DNA from 2 places in the Alteribacillus sp. HJP-4 genome. Region 2 is predicted to be linked to the other one. Evidence: predicted binding sites of a transcription regulator. Region 2 holds the regulator's gene; the other holds the start of a gene.
What was found. Region 2 encodes NrdR, which represses ribonucleotide reductase genes. Its sites were predicted from a motif close to AACACNATATATNGTGTT; they were not measured.
Positions count from the first base shown of each region.

Region 1: ACE4RR_RS09235 (vitamin B12-dependent ribonucleotide reductase) is a predicted target of NrdR. The motif match lies at 6,414-6,431, and genes of this name have one in related genera.

Region 1 is NZ_JBHIKY010000008.1:31,268-39,226, forward strand. It holds gene ACE4RR_RS09210 (DUF1385 domain-containing protein) at 1-473, shown strand, start outside; gene ACE4RR_RS09215 (SA1362 family protein) at 507-881, shown strand; gene ACE4RR_RS09220 (phosphatase PAP2 family protein) at 979-1,770, shown strand; gene ACE4RR_RS09225 (patatin-like phospholipase family protein) at 1,771-2,664, opposite strand; gene mntR (transcriptional regulator MntR) at 2,937-3,365, opposite strand; gene ACE4RR_RS09235 (vitamin B12-dependent ribonucleotide reductase) at 3,775-6,321, opposite strand; gene dat (D-amino-acid transaminase) at 6,676-7,521, shown strand; gene ACE4RR_RS09245 (lipoate--protein ligase family protein) at 7,600-7,959, opposite strand, start outside.
Region 2 is NZ_JBHIKY010000023.1:299-8,257, reverse strand. It holds gene mutM (DNA-formamidopyrimidine glycosylase) at 1-88, shown strand, start outside; gene ytaF (sporulation membrane protein YtaF) at 185-820, shown strand; gene coaE (dephospho-CoA kinase) at 842-1,444, shown strand; gene ACE4RR_RS17040 (glyceraldehyde-3-phosphate dehydrogenase) at 1,556-2,584, shown strand; gene speD (adenosylmethionine decarboxylase) at 3,170-3,553, shown strand; gene nrdR (transcriptional regulator NrdR) at 3,719-4,201, shown strand; gene ACE4RR_RS17025 (replication initiation and membrane attachment family protein) at 4,262-5,677, shown strand; gene dnaI (primosomal protein DnaI) at 5,686-6,630, shown strand; gene mqnC (cyclic dehypoxanthinyl futalosine synthase) at 6,731-7,840, shown strand.

The sequences.
Region 1 (7,959 bases), on a different contig from region 2:
TTTACCTTATATCCTTGACCCCCCTTATTAAAAGGGTCTTTCAATATCATGGTGCAGAACACAAAGTGATCAATACTTTTGAGGCAGGAAAACCATTAACAGTAGATGAGGTTCAACGTCATTCAAGACTCCATTACCGCTGTGGAAGCAGCTTTATACTATTTACGGTTATCGTCGGGGTTTTCATTTACCTGCTCGTTCCTTTTGACTCTATGACAGAGAGAATTGTTCAAAGAATAGCATTGCTCCCTGTGGTGCTGGGGGTATCTTACGAAGTCCTGCAAGCCACCAATAAACTTCGAAAGATTCCGGTTCTAAAGTGGCTTGGTCTTCCAGGTCTGTGGCTTCAGCTTCTCACTACAAAAGAACCAAAAGCTGACCAGGTGGAAGTCGCAATTAAATCCTTTGAGAAACTTGTGGACCGAGAAGAACATTATGCCAAGGAAGAAGCGATAGGTGAAAAAGTCGTGTAATATTAAAGGTTTACCAAATGCGGAGGTGATAATATGTCCCGTTTACCGGCTAACCCTTTTACTCTCATATTGTTTGGCCTTGCAGTACTGGGTTTAGGTTACCAGCTTACAACTGATCCTCTTGGTCTTCTCACTTACCTGCTGGTTGGTGCAGCGGTGGCAGTGGGTATATACTTCTTGTTTACCCGTGTCATTTTAAAACGCACCATGATGAATCAATATAGAACGGCAGCGAGACCTAAGACTTCCCCTCGTCAACAGCCACCCGCGAAATCTGCGAAACTGTCGAAAAATACAGTCCAGCCAAAAAAACACCCCTCCCGCGCCATTACAAAAAAGCGCTCTGATCACAATTTAACGGTCATAGAGGGGAAAAAGAACCGGAAGAAAAACCGGGCTCTTTTTTAACCTGAGCCCGGTTTTTCTTTTTTCTATGCAGTAACAAATCCATTAAAGATTCCCGGGCCCACAGACTTTCAAAATGTTTTATCAGGGAGGGAAAGGAATGGGCGCCATGATAGACAATACAGTTACTATTATTTATCATGAATGGTTTTACTTTTTAATTATCCCATTAGTATATTGGCTCATTGATAAGTATACCGGCTTTAAACTACTGCTCGTATTTGGTCTCACTCTTTACTTTCATTCCTTGTTAACTGCAATATTTGAAGGCCGGTCAGCTTTTTCAGACGATCCCGTCTCATTTTCACTGTCTCTGCCGTTGGAAGTACAGCTATCTACTGCTTTCTTAGGTTATTTGATATGGGAAGTTGCCGACCGGCGCTTTACTTTTCTCGCATTTATGGCTATAAGTTTTATATCTTTATTTCGGCTAATAAGCCCAGCTTATTTATTTGAAGATATTTTTATGGCTATTGTTATTGGCGGCTTTACCGTTTATATTGTATATCGTTCGATGGACTGGATGGGAGGCGTTCCCGATGCATACGTTTTCTCTTTTTCTCTCGTACTTCCTTCTTCATTGCTGCTCCTTCATCCGGAAGCCGCTTCATATGCTGGGCTTTTACTTGGAAGTGGGGCTGGTTTCAGCTTTGAGCAGTTAAAGAATCGGATGAGTATATCGAGAGATGTAAAGAAAAAGCTTTCAGCCGCACTGCTGGGATCAGCCGGGCTGCTTATCCTGCTGTCAATCAGAGAATTTCTGACTCCTGTGCCGGTGACGATGTTTTTACATGCTGTACTAGTTACCCTTTGGATCACATATATTGCCCCTGCATTGTTTACAAAAGCAGGTATTTATCAGCACCAGGGCAATTTGAAGACAACTCATTAATTACCCTGTCCACGTTTTTAAATAAGACAGGGTTTGCTGTTGTCCCATATCAATTAACTGCTGTTTTTGTTCCAGCGATAAGGTAAATTGGGTGGTTTTCACATCATCCACTGTTAAAAATACGATGTTTTTAGCATCATTCTTTGATATATAACGTAAATCGTGCGCTTTTCTCATTGTATCAAAGAGGGACTGATACAAAATGACAGCATTTTTTATTTTTTTTACTTCGCCTTCCTCCATTGCTGGAGAAAGCTGAAACCCGATTACCGGGCGCTGCAGCTTTCCTTCTATATCATCTTGAAATATCCACATTGGAAAGTTACTTAACAGGCCACCATCTAAAATAAGGTGGTTTTTCTTTTTCGTCATTTTCCATTTAACCGGCTGAAAAAAATAAGGCAGACTACAGCTCATTCTAATTGCACGTGAAAGTGGAAAAGTGGATATATTCTTGCCGTAGCTGGGGATATCATCCGGAAATACAATCATTCTTCCGGCTGTTACATCCGATGCTATTATTTTAAGACTGCCCTCCGGCAGATCCCGAAAAGAATGCACTCCTTTTCTTCTCAGCAGCTCCTGAATCCAATTTTCGAGTTTCTCCCCTTTATAGAGGCCGAGCTTCCGGTACACTAGCAGCCAGGCAAGCCAGGGTAGATACTCGGTCACCAATGTTTCATCAAGAATGTCCTTTGATTCAACCGGCAGAAGGATTGAGGTTAGTTCCTCTGCTGTATACCCGGCTTTAATGAGAGCTGCTGTAATGGCCCCTGCACTGGTGCCAGCTACTCGTTCTATCGAATAATTGTTTTCCTCAAGTGCTTTCATTGCTCCAATAAAAGTAAAAGCCTTTACCCCTCCTCCGGCAAATACAGCATCGACCTTCATCATACCACTCCTCCCTTTTTCCATCGTATGAATTGGAAAAAGGATAGGTGTTTATTCTTACTATTCCTGCAGACGGATTTTTGTACATAAAACTATACCGGTCTCCGAACGTGGGTCCGGCGGCCGGAAGAAGAGCCAGCTTCCCTGTTATTGAGTCAATAGCAGCCTCCTTTTATGCCGCACTGCTTAACTGTCTTTGCTCCTCAACAGTCCAGCCGGTTTGTTCAGTCGAGTCTGTGAATGAGGGAATGGATCACCAAAACGTTATCGCAGAATTATTCTGAATCTATTTCATTTTGCTGCTGAATGTTTCTTAATTCCTTCACTCTGGATTCATTTTCCTGAAAATACTGAACTACGTCGCCTATTCGATCAATCGCATCCCAGCTTAGATGATGTTCAATTCCTTCTACATCTTCAAATATATACTTTCCTTCTACTCCAATTAATTTCAAAAAGTCTTCAAGTAATTCATGGCGGTAGACGAGCCTTTTTCCAACTTTTTTCCCTTTTGCTGTTAAAATTAACCCCCGGTACTTTTCGTAAATAAGATATTCTTTTTTATCAAGTTTCTGAACCATTTTGGTAACAGAGGAAGGGTGCACATCCAGTGCCTCGGCTATATCGGAAACACGTGCATAACCTTTCTCTTCTATTAACTGATAGATTCGTTCTAAATAATCCTCCATGCTTGGAGTTGGCATACGAACTCCCCCCAATGTCTATAACAATATAGTTTATTTAATGAAAAATTGTTGCACTTGCTTTAGTTTACATGAAAAGTTGACCACGCTCAAATCGATCCTATAAGGAAAGAAAGAAGCATTTACCTGAGTTAACGAAGAAAAGTCAAGAGGCTGGATTAGAAGTGAAGGAAATCATTGGAGATTCAGCTTATTAGGCAAAGGAAAATATCAACTACCCGAAAGAAAGTGAAATCAAACTCATTTCCAAATTGAAATAGAGGGCACAAACCTCTTAAAATTAGTTGAAAAGCGGTCTGTATGGAAGCTAAATTCCACGCAGACCGCTTTTTAAGAAAACTACTTTTCATAGCCATTCAGTTTTTCAGTGGACTCCGTTCAGGCTGCCCCTTTTTCTCTATCTATACATTTAAAGTCCGCATTTTAACTGGGCGTTACAATTCGTGCACGTATTACAGCCGCCAATATCTTCAATCGTTCCTTCGCGACAGACTGGACAAGTGTCCCCGATTTCATTTCCGAAATTTACGGTGGTAGAACGAATGTCTTTTATTGTATCAACAAGTACCACTTTTTGGTCGGGACGTTCTTTCATTTCGTGCTCTTCTTCAAAGCTGTTATCTTCAGCTGTTAAGGAAAGCACCTGGGCTTCGCGGCTTCCATCAACATAGACGGTTCCGCCTTTTGCCCCGCCATTATAGAGCCGTTCATACACCTTCTGCACCTGCTCCACTGTATATCCGCGTGGTGCGTTAACGGTCTTTGAAAGTGAACTGTCCACCCATTTTTGGATAACACACTGAACATCTGCATGTGCTTCTGGAGACAGATCCATCGCTGAGATAAAAAATTCTGGAAGCTCTTCTCCGGCTTCTCCAGGATGACGGCTGAGATACTCTTGTACAATCTCAGCGTTAACTTCAATGAATTTACCCAGACGGCCGCTGCGGAAATACTTAAATGAGAAGTACGGCTCGAGCCCTGTACTTACTCCTACCATCGTACCGGTACTGCCAGTCGGAGCAACTGTAAGGAGATGGGAGTTTCTTATTCCGTGGTCGAGCACGCCCTGCCGGATATCTTCCGGCATTTTCTTCATATAGCCTGAATTAATGAACTGTTCACGAAGCTGTACTGTCTCTTCTTCTGTCTTTCCAATTAAAAATGGAAAGCTTCCTTTTTCTTTTGCCAGTTCAATACTTGTCCGGTATGCAGTTGTTGCAATTGTTTCAAAAATCTGGTCTATTAATACATTGCCTTCTTCTGAACCGTATACTGTTTCTGCATAAATAAGCAGGTCATGAAGCCCCATAACGCCAAGTCCGATGCGGCGCTCACCTTTCGCCTGCTTCGTATTATCCTCGAGAAAATACGGTGTGGCATCAATTACGTTGTCCTGCATTCTTACACCGGTCTTAACCGTGTCTTTTAATTTATCAAAATCTACTCGGCATTCTTCTTTATCAGCCATTTCTGCAAGATTTACCGCAGCCAGGTTGCAGACGGAATAAGGAGCAAGGGGCTGCTCGCCGCAAGGGTTCGTCGCCACCACTTTTTGTCCGTAGCTTTGTGCATTTGTCTGCTCATTGGCATTATCAATAAAGAAAATACCAGGTTCTGCAGAGTAGGTAGCACAAATATTGATAAGCTTCCACAATTCTTTTGCTTTTATCGTGCGATACGTCCGAATGCCGCAGCCTCGTTCTTCCCATTCTCGGACATCACCGCTCTCCTGCCACTCTTTATTGTAAACAGCCATTTCTTCCTGTGAATAATTTTCAACATCTGGAAAACGAAGTGCGTAATCTTCATTATTTTCGACTGCTTTCATAAATTCATCTGTCAGACAGACGGATATATTCGCGCCGGTTAGAAACTCAGGAGAGTTAACAGTAAACGTTCCCCCGGTCTGCAGTTTTTCTTCCGCTTCCCTTATGACTTTTTCGTTGAAGCCGCCCTGGCCTGGAATGGATTTATAATTCAGCACACCTTGATACATTGATTCCTCTGTTTCGGAAAGCGGAGTGAACTTCAGCTTTTCTTTTACAAGCCGTCGGATTTGCTCATCTTCCGTTTTTTCAAGCAGAAAACGAAGAATGCGCGGGTTCTGCATTTTGGAAATAATGAATTCCAGAATATCTGGATGCCAGTCTGCGAGCATTATCATCTGAGCTCCGCGCCTGGATCCGCCTTGTTCTACAAGATGCGTCAGCTTGGCAATGTCATCAAGCCATGATACAGAGCCTGAAGATTTTCCGTTTACTCCCCTGGCAAGCGTGTTTCTCGGTCTTAGTGTGGATCCGTTCGTTCCGACTCCTCCGCCTCTGCTCATAATTTCCATGACTTGTTTGCGGTGCTCAGAGATGCCTTCTCTTGAATCTTCCATAAACGGCATCACATAGCAGTTAAAGTAGGTCACATCCGTCTGGGCGCCTGCTCCGTATAGGACACGCCCTGCTGGAATAAAGTTCATGTTCACCAATTGCTTATAAAACTTTGTAAAGGAACTGCTTCTTCTCTCTTCAGTCGTTTCCACTGAAGCTAGTCCCGTTGCATTTCTTTTAGCTATCTGCTCATAATAAATTTCAAGCGGCTTTTCAATGACATCAAGCGAGCGGGTGACAACTCCGTCAGCTGCCTCCTGGGGGTCATCAATCACATGATGAAAATCTTCATCGACATAAATATCTGCTCTGCCCGCTTCCCAGTTAAGGGCGGTTACATATCCATAGCCTCTTGCAGGGAATTTAGGATCCTCCTTGACGGTCAGAACGACAAAATCCCCTGCCTTTAATGTTTTCTTTTCAGTATCTTTAAAAGTGTATCTATCAAGCATCACGAGACGGGAGACACCTTTTTTTGTAATTTCCATATCCTCGGTGATCGGGTGCACCTGAGGGAAATACGCAATGTCATCATTTAAGCTTTCTTTATTAATTTTCATCACCTGCTGCATTGTTGTGCTCAAGTAATCGTCCTCCCCAAAGAACAGTTTGTATAACTATTCCCTTAGTATGATTTGTTTCAGTTTATCAAAGAAGGAGCAACAAATCAATATATAGTGCTCGATATTTTATAAAATACACCATATATTGATAATAGATAGAATTCGACACTTTTTGTCAACTTTAGAAAAATGCGCATCCATGAGATAAATGACTTATGCTAATGAAAAAGCCGGAGTAATACTTATTATCAATCAATTTTCTGGGTTGCTAAATGTAGAAGAGATCTGTTTATTCTCACTCGCAGTTCACTGTTATTTCATGATAAGGTAAATACGTAAAATGAATGAAGGAGGCATTATTCTATGGAACATGTGTGGATAAATAATAAAATGATCCCAAAAAATGAAGCAGTTATCCCATTTAACGACCGGGGGTATTATTTCGGTGATGGTGTATATGAAGTTATCCGTATATACAACGGGCGCTTTTTTTTAATGAACAAACATATGAAAAGATTACAACGGAGTGCCGCTGAACTCGATTTTTCTCTTCCTTTTACCCAGGATGAAATAGAAAAGCATGCAGCAGCATTAATCTCAAAAAATAACGTAAAAGATGGATATATTTATATTCAGGCCACCCGCGGCGAGCAGGAGAGAAATCATTTATACGAAAGGTCGTTGGCTCCTGTAGTTACAGGGTTTACAAAGGAAGCTCCCGTACCGCTGGAAAAGCAGAAAAAAGGTATAACCTTATATGCGGTGGAGGATATACGCTGGCTGCGCTGCGATATTAAAACGATTAATTTATTAGGGAATGTCATGGCCAAACGAAAAGCGGAAGATAATCAGGCCCATGAAGCTATCCAGCACCGTGGAAATATTATTACCGAAGGATCCTCTACAAATGTATTTATTGTCCAACAAGGTATATTGTACACCCACCCTGCCACTAATTTAATTTTGCACGGGATTACAAGAGAACTGATACTTTCCTTGGCTGAGGAGCATGCCATCCCATGGAAAGAAGAAGCGTTTACCATGCATGAAGCTGCGCTTGCAGATGAGATGTTTGTATCAAGCACTACAATGGAAATTACTCCTGTCACTAAAGTTGAAGGGACATTCAGCGCTGATTATTCTATCGGTACTGTAACTCGAAAACTTCAACAGGCATTTCAGGAAAATATCAGACACGAATGCTTCTAATAGCAGGAAAAGCGTAAGGACTATGAGAGACGCGAATTCGTATAAAGAAAGCGATTCCTAAAGTGCCGGAATCGCTTATTACCTTTTAAAATTCCACTCTGCCGAATTATATCTTTTATTGGCTAGTTCCAGTATCTGCTTTTCTTCTTCCTCAGAAACAGTATATTTCTTCCATTTAACATTTAATCCTTCTGCAAAGCCTTTGTGAAAAGCGGCAGTTAATTCGTCCATAGAGATAGGTTGTTCTGCAATCTCATTAATAGCAACAGCTTTATTTTTGAACGCCCGCTGCATTCTCTCTCTCACCTTTTCGCTTGGGTAATTAAACAAATCAAACAGCTGATCTTCATTAATATCAAGAATGATAGATCCGTGCTGCAAAATCACACCTTTCTGTCTTGTCTGGGCGCTCCCAGCTATTTTTCTTCCTTCCACGAC
Region 2 (7,959 bases):
GCCGTGCCACACGTGCGGCATTCCCATTGAAAAAACAGTCGTTGCCGGACGCGGCACCCACTACTGCCCTGGCTGCCAGCCCGCTTAAAAGCACGAATACTCGTCAAATCTTTCATATGGATACACGCCTGCTGTGAATCCTCCATATACTGTCGTAGATATCGACAGGGAGGAGCCAGCTTTCATGGCACAACTCATATCACTATTTGTTTTGGCATTTGCTGTCAGTGTAGACAGCTTTGGAACTGGATTGGCATATGGCCTCCGCAAGCTTCAGCTCTCCAGCTCTGTACTGATTTTTATCAGTATCTGTTCTGGAGTATCTGTGCTGCTAGGTGCAGCGGGGGCAGGCCTGCTCACTCAATTTATACCGGATGCTGTTACGGAAACGATCGGCGGAATGCTGTTAATCGCGATCGGCAGCTGGGCTGTGCTGCAGGTGATGAAAAAAGAAAAACCGGCAGCTTCTGAAACGTTGGAAATCGATAAAGGCAGCAGTACTAATTTTATGAAACAAACGATTGAAATTATTAAAACACCTGAAAAAGCAGATATGGATGACTCCGGTTCCATAAGCTGGGGAGAAGCAGTCCTGCTGTCGGCAGCCTTATCTCTTGACGCCTTTGGCGCAGGAATAAGCGCTGCACTTCTCGGACTGAATGCTTATTATCTTGCAGCTGCAGTTGCTGTATTATGTGCCTTTTTTCTAGCCGGTGGAAGATCTGCAGGCGAAAAACTGTCTGCATTTCAATCGGTGCAGAAATTATCCTTTGCGCCGGGTGTTCTGCTTATCTGCTTAGGTTTATTAAATCTTTCATAACTGAGGAAAGGAGGGATAAAGATGGTAATTGGCTTAACTGGAGGCATTGCAAGCGGAAAAAGTATTGTTGGAAACGCTCTGGAAGAAAAAGGGTTCCCTGTCGTTGATGCTGATAAAATCGCAAGAGAAGTGGCAGAGCCCGGAGAAGATGCCTATGAAAAAATTGTAGAACATTTCGGGCCGGATGTATTAGAGCATGACGGCACGCTCGCAAGAAAAAAATTAGGAAAAATTATCTTTCAGGACCAGGAAAAGCGTCAGCTGCTGAACCAGATTATGCATCCCTCCATTCGCAAGCGAATGCTCGAGAGAAAAGACGAACTACAGCAGAACGGACATTCAACGATTATTTTCGATATCCCTTTACTTATAGAAAATAAGCTGCAATTTATGGTAGACAAGGTGCTGCTCGTATATGTAACGAAAGAAGTACAGCTGCAGCGGTTAATGGATAGAGACAAGGCCGGCGGGCAGGATGCTGCTGACCGGATTGCCTCCCAGATGGCACTTGATGAGAAAAAAGCGTTTGCCGATGAAGTCATTAATAACAATGGCACGATACAAGAAACTCTCGACCAGCTGCAAATTGTGATTCATAAATGGAAGATGAAGCCTGCCCGTTAAAAACGGGCAATTTTTTTTGTAAAAAACAGTACATTATCTATTTTAATGTGATATACTAATTCTACAAAATGATAATTTAGTGTAACACAATTAGCAGGGAGGCCTGTCTGTATGAAAGTAAAAACGGCAATTAATGGATTTGGACGGATCGGCCGGATGGTATTCCGGAAAGCAATACAGAACGAAGAACTTGATGTAGTAGCGGTTAACGCAAGCTACCCTGCCGAAACCCTCGCTCATCTTATTAAGTATGACACGATTCATGGTATGTTTGACAAAGAAGTGGAAGTCAAGGACGGGGATCTTGTCGTAGACGGAAAAATAGTATACCTACTAAACGATAGAGATCCGCTCAATCTGCCCTGGAAAGAGCTTGGCGTAGATATTGTGATCGAAGCCACTGGTAAATTTAAATCGAAAGATACAGCCGGACTTCATCTTCAGGCTGGTGCAAAAAAGGTCGTTATCACTGCACCAGGCAAGGATGAAGATGTGACAATCGTTGTCGGCGTTAATGACGATGACTATGACCCGGCAAAGCATCATGTCATCTCTAACGCTTCCTGTACGACCAATTGCCTTGCGCCTGTAGCGAAGGTGCTTGATCAGGCATTTGAGATCGAAAGCGGTTTGATGACAACCATTCATTCGTATACAAATGACCAGAATAATATTGATAACCCGCACAAGGATCTCCGCCGTGCCAGAGCCTGCGGCCAGTCGATTATTCCTACATCCACTGGAGCAGCAAAGGCACTTGCCAAGGTTCTGCCAAACCTGGAAGGGAAAATGAACGGAATGGCACTGCGTGTGCCGACACCAAATGTCTCTCTAGTTGATCTTGTTATTGATACCAAAAATAAGGTAACGGAGAAAGATGTGAATGCGGTACTCAAAATCGCATCTGAAACCGATTTAAAAGGAATTCTTGGATATAACGACGATCCGCTTGTATCATCGGACTATAACGGCAATGAACATTCTTCTATTATTGACGGCCTATCCACGATGGTCATCAACGACCGTCAGGTAAAAGTGCTGGCATGGTACGACAATGAATGGGGATATTCCTGCCGGGTGGTTGATCTCGTCTGTCATGTCGGTCGGTACATTCACGAAAAATCAGTGATGAGTGCATAAAAAAGCAGTTCCGGCTGTCTCAGCCGGGCTGCTTTTTTTGATGTGGAAAAAATTTAGGCAAAAAGAGATTTGGCTGCTGGAAGCCGGTATCGAATAATGGTCTGCTTCACGTCATAGGTTCATCGACAGTACGCGCTGAAAAGCCTGTCAGCGAAAGACGGCCACTACGTGAGGAAAAACAACAGTCAGAAGGCTGCAGCAGGAAATGCATGTTTTTTCCAGCGCCCGGCAGGGAACGTGGGGTTTAGGGCTTCTTAGTTTAAGACTGCCCTCACTATTTTCAGCAGTGTTGTGCTAAGCCAGATCTACTGAGCTTCTGCGCTAAAGAGCCTTGTGTGACTGATAAATTTTTATTGCAAAAAATGCATAAAGTCAGTATACTAATTTTCGTGAACTTCCATATAAGAGGTGAATAAACTTCTATTATGAAGCTGAAATTGAAGCGTTACTGAAAGGGTTAGGACCTCATTTCGGACTAACTTTCCCCCGTGGTAACGTGATGGCTGCCAGCTTTTGAAGCCACGTCATGATAATCGACACAAAAAGACATGATGATGAATTGATTTGAAAAGGGGGAATCCGCGTATGGATACAATGGGAAGACACGTCATTGCGGAACTTTGGGGATGTGACATGGAAAAGCTTAATGACATGAGTTATATTGAACGAGTTTTCGTGAATGCTGCATTGAAGGCAGGAGCAGAAGTGAGAGAGGTCGCGTTTCATAAATTTGCTCCTCAGGGAGTGAGCGGGGTCGTTATTATTTCTGAATCGCACTTAACGATTCACAGCTTTCCTGAGCATGGATATGCCAGCATTGATGTATATACATGCGGCGACCGGATTAATCCGAACGTCGCTGCAGATTATATCGCTTCTTCTTTAGGCGCCGATAAACAAGAAACCGTCGAAGTGCCGAGAGGAATGGGGCCTGTGAAGGTAGAAGCTCCGCAGATAAACGCTTTATAATAGGAAAAACCCGGCTGCCGGCCGGGTTTTTCTATGCCATCATTTAAATTAATATGATTCCAGCTTCCCACCTTCCCAACATCCTTTCATTAATGATATGATAGAACGTAATAATGAACGTGCGTCGTACTTTTGCAGTCGTGTTCAAAACGGAGTTGATAGCTAATGCGATGTCCTGCCTGCCAATCAAACGGTACACGGGTTTTGGACTCAAGGCCAAGCAATGAAGGTAGATCAATCAGGCGCCGCCGAGAGTGTGATGCGTGCCAGCACAGATTTACTACGTTTGAAATAGTCGAAGAGCTTCCTCTGATCGTTGTTAAAAAAGGCGGGACCCGCGAAGAATTCAGCCGTGAAAAAATACTGCGGGGCTTGATCCGTGCCTGCGAGAAACGGCCCGTCCCTTTGGAAACACTCGAAAATATCGTAAATGAAGTAGAAAGAGATTTACGAAGCGATGGCAGATCGGAAGTGAAAAGCGAGGACGTCGGAGAATTGGTCATGGAGCGTCTTTCTCGGGTCGACGATGTTGCTTACGTCCGCTTTGCATCAGTCTACAGACAGTTTAAGGATATTAATGTGTTTATTAATGAATTAAAAGATTTAATAAGTAAAGATAAAAAAGATGACAGAGATGATGGAGCTTAAAGCAAAGGCTTGGAGCTCTTTTTTCTCTGAAAGTCTGCATTTACGGAAGGAGGAAAAAGAGTGGCACTTCATTGGACGGAACTGCTTCCGGTGGATCGGTTTGCAGTAAGGTCCTCCGACTTTATCGGAGAGCGTGATCAAAAAACATTAACCCTTTTGTATCAGCCTCTTATTGGAACGGTTCCCATTTCCTTATTTCAAACGCTTTGGAGTAAACTGGAGCGTGACTGTTTATGGAGTTCGGAAGTTTCCCATCATGAGCTGATGGTATTATTGAACCTTCCGCTCGACGATATTTTTGCCGCTCGTCAGAAGCTCGAAGCCATTGGATTGATCCGCACCTTTAAAAGAAGTACTGAGACGACTGCTTTATTTATATATGAATTGCAGCGTCCTATGACGCCTGCAGAGTTTTTTCAAAACGATGTTTTAAGTGTTTTTTTATATAATAAATTAGGCAGAGACCGCTATATCGAAATCCGGAGCCGTTTCCTGCTTGAAGCTATTGACCATGAGGCCTATCAGGAGGTCACAGCTTCTTTTAATGATATATTTACATCTCTTCAATATTCTGAAATGCTGCTGCACGATGAACTTGCTGATGAGCCCGCAGGAAAAGAATACATAGGAAAGGACCAAAAGGCTGATATCAGTTTTGGGACAGAAGGCTTTGATTTTGAGCTGTTGAAGGCCTCTCTTCCTGCATTTATTGATGGGGAGACAATGCTGACTGAAGAGATTAAATGGGTGATTCGACGGCTTGCATTTGTGTACAGGCTCGAGCCGCTGGAAATGAGCCGGATGGTTCAGCAGTCTTTAACGGCGGATGACACACTCAATCCCGCGGAGCTTCGCAAAAAAGTCCAGGACTGGTACCGTTTTGAATACGGTCCGGAGCCCCCGGCCCTTGGCTATCGTGTCCATCCGAAGGAGTGGCGCACAATGGATAAAAAAGAGCCTGCCACAAATGAAGAGAAGATGGTCCGCTACTATGAACAGACCTCTCCTTTGTCTTTTTTAGAAAGTATTTCAGATGGCGCGAAGGTGCCATCTACTGATGTGAAGCTGGTCGAATCACTGCTGTTTGAATATCAGCTCCAGCCAGGAATTGTAAATGTGCTGATTGATTATGTCATGCAGACAAACAATATGAAGCTTCATAAGACGCTTGTGCAGAAGATTGCCGGCCACTGGTCGCGCAAGCAGCTTAAATCCGTTAAAGATGCAATGGAGCTTGCTAAAAAGGAACACCGTGAACGAAAGCACTGGAAGGAAAATGGCAGCCGCTCCAGTAATGGACGACAGGCAAAGCCGTATGTCAGAAAAGACCGGCTTCCAAAATGGCTCGAAAATGAAAAGCAGGTGCAGCAGGAGCCTGAGCAAATGAATACTGTTCCTTCAGACTCTTCGCTTGAAACAGAAAAACAGCGTTTTGAAGCGATGTTAAAGCAATTAAAAAACAGCCGCCAGAAATGAGGTGAGCCATGATGGATTCAATTAAGACATCACTGGACCAGTTTATGAAAAATAAAAATTGGCACTCCCGGTATGAAAAGCTGCAGCGGGAAGTATTGGATTACTCCAGAGTTCGGGCTTTTTTGGCGAGCCATCCGGAAGTAAAGGAAGCGCCAGCCGAAAAAAACATCAATAAACTTTTTGAATATAAAAGGGAACGGGAGCATTGTGATGCCTGTCCCGGGCTGGCGGAATGCCCGAACATTATGCAGGGCTATCAGCCGGAAATTTCTGCAGCGGACGGCCTTGTTGAGCTTCATTATCATCCGTGCAGGCTCAAACAGAAGGCTGATGAAAGAAAAAGACATCAGTCGTTAATTAAGAGCTTGTATATCCCCCAAGAAATATTGAATGCTACTTTTGATGATATTGAACAGGATCATGCAAGCAGGCTTTCTGCAAGCAATGCAGCGCTGGAATTTGCGATACAGGCACGGCCTGGGGAAGACAGCATCGGCCTCTATTTTCACGGTCCATTCGGCGTCGGAAAAACATACATGATGGGCGCAATTGCCAACGAACTTGCAGAGCGCCGGATTTCATCAATGATCGTATATGTGCCTGACTTTTTTAGAGAAATGAAGCAGTCGATATCCGATGGCTCGGTCCAGGAAAAGCTCGATAATGTAAAAAATATCGACGTGCTGATTCTTGATGACATTGGTGCAGAGACCATTTCACCCTGGGTCCGCGATGATGTGCTCGGTGTGATCCTGCAGCACCGCATGATGGAAAAGCTGCCGACGCTGTACACCTCCAATTTTGATTACGAGGAGCTTGAAGCACATCTTGCCTCGTCACAGCGCGGGGCAGTTGAAAAAATAGACGAGACGAAAGCAAAACGAATCATGGAAAGAGTAAAGCATTTAACCTCTCCTGTATTTATTGATGGAAAAAATAGAAGAGGAAGGTAATTCTTCAGCTGGGAATATATCCAGGAAATATGATACGATGAAGAAAGTCATTGACAAAGATTGAACAGGCTAGAGGCTTTTAATTATTGGAGGGTTTGTCATGAGCATAGATGCAATTCTCGATCGTGCCGTTTCAGGTGAACGATTGACAATGGAAGATGCTGTCCGCTTATACGAAAGTGATGAAATTGAGAAAATGGGAGCGGCCGCCAATAAAGTCATGAAAAAGTGGCATCCAGACCCTGTCACGACCTTTGTTATCGGCCGCAATGTGAATTATACGAATGTTTGTGATACCTACTGCCGGTTCTGCGCGTTTTACCGCCGGCCCGGATCGGACGAGGGCTATACACTATCCGATGAAGTGATTTTTAATAAAATCCAGGAAACGTCAGATGTTAATGGAACGGAAATTCTTATGCAGGGCGGCACGAATCCGAACCTTCCGTTTGACTATTACACGACGCTTCTCCGCGACATAAAAACTAGATTTCCTGATATAACGATGCACTCTTTCTCTCCGGCCGAAATATATAAGATGATGGAGGTCTCCGGTCTCTCACTTGAGGAAGTCCTGCGCCAGCTTCATGAGGCTGGTCTGGATTCACTGCCCGGCGGCGGAGCGGAGATCCTCACAGAGGAAACCCGCAAAAAAGTCAGCCGTCTCAAATGCACTGCAGATCAATGGATCGACTGCATGAAAACCGCTAAAAAAGTCGGCATGCACGGCACTGCCACCATGGTCATCGGCTTGACTGAGTCGAATGAAGAAAGAGCAGAGCATCTTCAGCGTATCCGTGATGCTCAGGATGAAAGCAACTGCTTTCTTGCCTTTATTTCGTGGACATTCCAGCCCGACAATACGAACATGAAGGGTGAAATTATCAGCGGAGACGGATATTTAAGAAATGTGGCCATTTCCCGCCTATTCCTTGATAATATTCCGAACTTCCAGTCGTCCTGGGTCACAATGGGGCCGGTTGTCGGCAAGCGCTCCCTTAATTTCGGCTGCAATGATTTCGGCAGCACGATGATGGAAGAAAACGTCGTTTCAGCCGCCGGCACGACCCACAAGGTCAACACGAACGAAATATTAAAGCTGATCCGCGAAGCCGGCAAAATTCCGGCCCAGCGCGATACAAAATACAACATTCTCCGCCGCTTTGACGGAGAAACCAGCGCGGAAAAAGATTTTGTCATGCAGAATTAATAAAGGGAAGAAGAGAACGATCTCTGCTAAAGAAAAACTTGGCGATAAGCCAAGTTTTTTCTATTAAAACCCTATACGCTGCAGGTCAGCGTTTTTCGAAATATGAGACTTTATCATAT